2 regions of the Amycolatopsis sp. NPDC088138 genome follow, and region 2 is predicted to be linked to the other one. Evidence: riboswitches for the same ligand, from Rfam matches in the RefSeq annotation. Region 2 holds a riboswitch; the other holds the start of a gene.

Region 1 (2,175 bases), on a different contig from region 2:
CGTACTCGACCTGCCGGTAGCAGGTGTCGAGCAGCGCCTTCGTCCGCGGCTTCCCGTCGTCACCAACCTCGGCGGCCGGCGACGACGCGTACGACACGACGATCGGCCGCGGCCCCTTGCCGGACGAGCCGGAGAAGTCCTTCGTGTAGGCCTCTTCCCAGCCGCTGACCACCTTGAGCCCGTTGGCCTTCAGCTTGGTCCAGTAGTCCTTCCAGCCGGCTTCGCCGTACTTCGCGACCGTGCCGAGCAGGAACGCGAGCCCGGGCGACGCCGTCGCCGGGTCCTCGGCGACCAGCAGGTCCTTGTACTTCGGGTCGGCCAGGTCGTCGTACGACTCCGGCGCCGGGATCCCCTTGGCGGTGAAGTAGTTCGTGTCGACGTTGACGCAGACGTCGCCGACGTCGACCGCGGACAGCCGGTGCTCCGGGTCGACGGCGTAGCGCTGCGGCCCGCGGTCGGCCTCCGGGCTGGTGTAGGGCTCGAAGACGCCCTCGGCGAGCGCGCGTGAGGCGAAGGTCGAGTCGACGCCGTACGCGACGTCGCCGACCGGGTTCGCCTTGGTCAGCACGAGCTTGTTGGTCAGCGAACCGGCGTCACCCTGCTTGAGCACGGAGATCTTGATGCCCGACTGCTGCTGGAAGGCGTCGAGCACCTCCTGCGGCGCCAGGAAGGAGTCGTGCGTCACGAGGGTGACGGTGGGCGTCTGCTTCGTGTCACCGGACCCGTCCGACAGCGAACACGCCGCTGTGACGACGCTGACGACGGCGATGGCCGTCGCGGCGCGAACAGCACTGCGTTTCATCTACCCTCCTGCACTTCGCCGGACGAGGAGGGAAAGCCCTCCCTTCGCCGGCATGATCCGGGATCAGGTGCTAACGGTCGCGGGTCACCCCGCCTCTCAGCCCGGCTCACCGGACTCCCGTGGCAACCGTGCACCTTAGTCCAGGACGTTGGACGATGGAGGCATGACGGAAATCTTGAGCGACGACGAGGCCGACCGGGCCCTGCTCCACGGCTGGGTCCGCACGGGCAAGGTCATCCGGCGCGAGGTGGAGCTCCCGAGCTTCCCGAAGGCGATCGAGGTGGTGGACCGCGTCGCGGTGCTGGCCGAAGCCGCCGACCACCACCCGGACATCGACATCCGCTGGCGCACGCTGACCTTCCACCTCAGCACGCATTCGGCCGGAGGCCTGACGGAGAAGGACTTCGCGCTGGCCAAGCAGATCAACGAGACCCTCGACGGACTGTGATCCCGGCTACTCTGAGTGCACGAAAGCCCGCGTTCGGCGTCTCTCGGTAAAGGACTTCGGACCCGAGAGGCAGATATGACGCAGGCGATCGTAGTGGGCTCAGTGGCATTCGCGACGATGGTGGCCGCGGCCGGCGGGGTGCTCTGGTTCACCGTCCGCAGTCACCGTCACTCGGACGGCTGAGTGCCGTTTCCGCTGGTCAGCGGCATGATCGGGTGAGCTTCGTCACAGCTGCTAACACTCGGCATGGTCAACGCGCTGAACTCGCGGAAGCATCGGCCCGTTCGTAGGGAAAACGCCATGAACAGCACCCCCGCCACCGCCGCCCTGACCGCCACCCAGCGCGCCTGGATCAACGCCCTCGCGCCCGCGGTCGTCCTGATCGCGATCGCGCTGATGGGCCTCCTCGGCTAGTCCGCCCGGTCGTAGGCCTGCCGGGCTTTCAGCAGGCTCGGCAGGTACTTCTCCGCCCATTCGCGGCACCGTTCCATGGGCTCGAACAACGTCCGGCCCAGGTCGGTCAGCGCGTACTCGACACGCGGCGGGTTCTCGTCGTAGGCCTTGCGGGTGACCATGCCGTCGCGTTCAAGAGCCTTCAGCGTCGCGGCGAGCACCTTCGGGCTGACGGTCCGCAGGGGCACGCGCAGCTCGGAGAACCGCCGCGGCCCGTCCTTCAGGCAGATGACCACCATCCCACCCCACTTGTCCGCGATCCGGAACGGCGTTTCGGCGGACGGGCATTGCGTCGCGAAGAGATCAGCGGTCAGCGGCTCCACCAAGCCGACGTTAGGCCACTCCGTCGACGAGCAGCAACCGCCGCCGCAGCGCGGTCTTGCTCAGCGCCAACGCTTCGGCGTACTCGGCCGAGCCGTACCAGCGTTCGGCGGTGTCCCGGTCGGGGAACTCGACGACGACCACGCGTTGG
Region 2 (2,175 bases):
TATCAACCCCACAGTGATGTCGCTTCTGCACCGTTACAGAAGCGACAGGCAGTGTCTCGCCGATCCTTCACCGGCGCATGGTCCGAATCGGTGAACCACTGACCGTCACTGGTCCGGTCACGCCACCGGTTCTCTGCCGGCGAACGGACTTCCCGCGGTAACCGGCGCACACTTGAAGTACCTGCAACGGTGTAATCGAGGTACTTCATGGACGAGGCGATGGACGCCTACTCGCGCTCGGTCAGCACGGTCGCCAAGACCGTCACCCCGCACGTCGCCGGGGTTCAGCTCGGGCGCGGCAGCGGGTCCGCGGTCGTCTTCGCCGACGACGGTTACCTGCTGACCAACGCCCACGTCGTCGACGGTGAACGCCAGGGCGTCGCGACCTTCGCCGACGGCAGCGAAGCACGCTTCGACGTCGTCGGTGCCGATCCGCTCTCCGACCTCGCCGTGCTGCGGGCGCGTGACGAGACGCCGTCCGCCGCCGCGCTCGGGGACGCCGACAACCTGGTCGTCGGGCAGCTCGTCGTCGCGATCGGCAGCCCGCTCGGCTTCTCCGGCTCGGTCACCGCGGGGGTCGTCAGCGCGCTCGGGCGGGCGCTCCCGGTGCGCCACGGCCGCGCCGGCCGCGTGATCGAGGACGTCATCCAGACCGACGCCGCACTCAACCCGGGCAACTCCGGCGGCGCGCTCGCCGACTCGGCGAGCCGCGTCGTCGGGATCAACACCGCCGTCGCCGGGGTCGGGCTCGGGCTCGCCGTGCCGATCAACTCGACCACGCGCCGGATCATCAACACCCTCGTCGTCGAAGGCCGGGTGCGGCGCGCGTACCTCGGCGTGGTCGGCGTGCCCGCGCCCCTGCCCGACGACGTCGCCGAGCGGACCGGGCAGGAGGCCGGGCTGCGGGTGCGCGAAGTCGTTTCCGGCGGGCCCGCCGAGCGCGCCGGCCTGCGGGCGGGCGATCTCGTGCTGACCGTCGGCCGCACCCGCGTGTCGGACGCGCAGGGCATCCAGCGGCAGCTGTTCGCCGAAGTGATCGGCACCCCACTGCCGATCACCGTGCTGCGCAACGGAGCCATGGTCGACGTCTACGCCACACCGGCCGAACTGGTCGGGTGAGGTGAGCGGACTTGAGTCTGGCGCCCCGGCGTGGCATGGTCGGTGGCACAACACCACAACGCGGGAGCTCGCGCCATGGCGGGCTGAGAGGGTGACTGGGGATTTGTCCCGGGTGTCACCGACCGCATGAACCTGACCGGGTAATGCCGGCGTAGGGAGTGAAAGTCGTTGACCACCTTGGAAAACAAGGACGTCTCCGTCACGACCGGGCCCATCACGGGCTCACGCAAGGTGTACCACCAGACCGAATCCGGGCTCCGCGTTCCGGCGCGGCGGATCGAGCTGTCCAACGGGGAGAACTTCGACGTCTACGACACTTCCGGGCCGTACACCGACCCCGAAGCGAAGATCGACGTCCACAGTGGACTCCATCGGCTGCGCGCCGGCTGGGCCGACGGCCGCGAGCACAACACCCAGCTCGGGTGGGCCAAACAAGGCGTCGTCACCAGGGAGATGGAGTACATCGCCGCCCGCGAGCGCGTCGAACCGGAGTTCGTGCGCGCCGAGGTGGCGAGCGGGCGCGCGGTGATCCCGGTCAACCGGCGGCACCCCGAGTCCGAGCCGATGATCATCGGCAAGAACTTCCTGGTGAAGATCAACGCCAACATGGGCAACTCGGCCGTCTGGTCGTCGGTCGAGGAAGAGGTCGACAAGATGGTGTGGGCCACCCGCTGGGGTGCCGACACCATCATGGACCTCTCGACCGGCAAGCGGATCCACGAGACACGCGAGTGGATCATCCGCAACTCGCCGGTGCCGGTCGGCACCGTGCCGATCTACCAGGCACTCGAAAAGGTCAACGGGGAACCGGAAAAGCTGTCGTGGGAGGTCTACCGCGACACCATCGTCGAGCAGTGCGAGCAGGGTGTCGACTACGTCACCGTGCACGCCGGCGTGCTGCTGCGCTACATCCCGCTGACCGCGCGGCGCGTCACCGGCATCGTCAGCCGCGGCGGCTCGATCATGGCCGCGTGGTGCCTCGCGCACCACCAGGAGTCGTTCCTGTACACGCACTTCGAGGAGCTCTGCGAGCTGCTGCGCCAGTACGACGTCACG

What was found. Region 2 has a riboswitch for thiamine pyrophosphate ahead of thiC (phosphomethylpyrimidine synthase ThiC). Riboswitches for the same ligand answer to the same signal wherever they lie in the genome.
Region 1: it holds a riboswitch for thiamine pyrophosphate, as region 2 does, so the genes downstream of both, ACIOD2_RS09845 (thiamine ABC transporter substrate binding subunit) here and thiC (phosphomethylpyrimidine synthase ThiC) in region 2, are expected to answer to the same signal.

The regions. Positions count from the first base shown of each region.
Region 1 is NZ_JBIUTB010000002.1:493,946-496,120, reverse strand. Features, by position in the region: gene ACIOD2_RS09845 (thiamine ABC transporter substrate binding subunit) at 1-802, opposite strand, end outside; TPP riboswitch at 824-933, opposite strand; gene ACIOD2_RS09840 (4a-hydroxytetrahydrobiopterin dehydratase) at 966-1,250, shown strand; gene ACIOD2_RS09835 (winged helix-turn-helix transcriptional regulator) at 1,661-2,026, opposite strand; gene ACIOD2_RS09830 (DUF1330 domain-containing protein) at 2,037-2,175, opposite strand, start outside.
Region 2 is NZ_JBIUTB010000007.1:838,757-840,931, reverse strand. Features, by position in the region: gene ACIOD2_RS40725 (glycoside hydrolase family 15 protein) at 1-1, opposite strand, end outside; gene ACIOD2_RS40720 (S1C family serine protease) at 208-1,119, shown strand; TPP riboswitch at 1,170-1,294, shown strand; gene thiC (phosphomethylpyrimidine synthase ThiC) at 1,288-2,175, shown strand, end outside.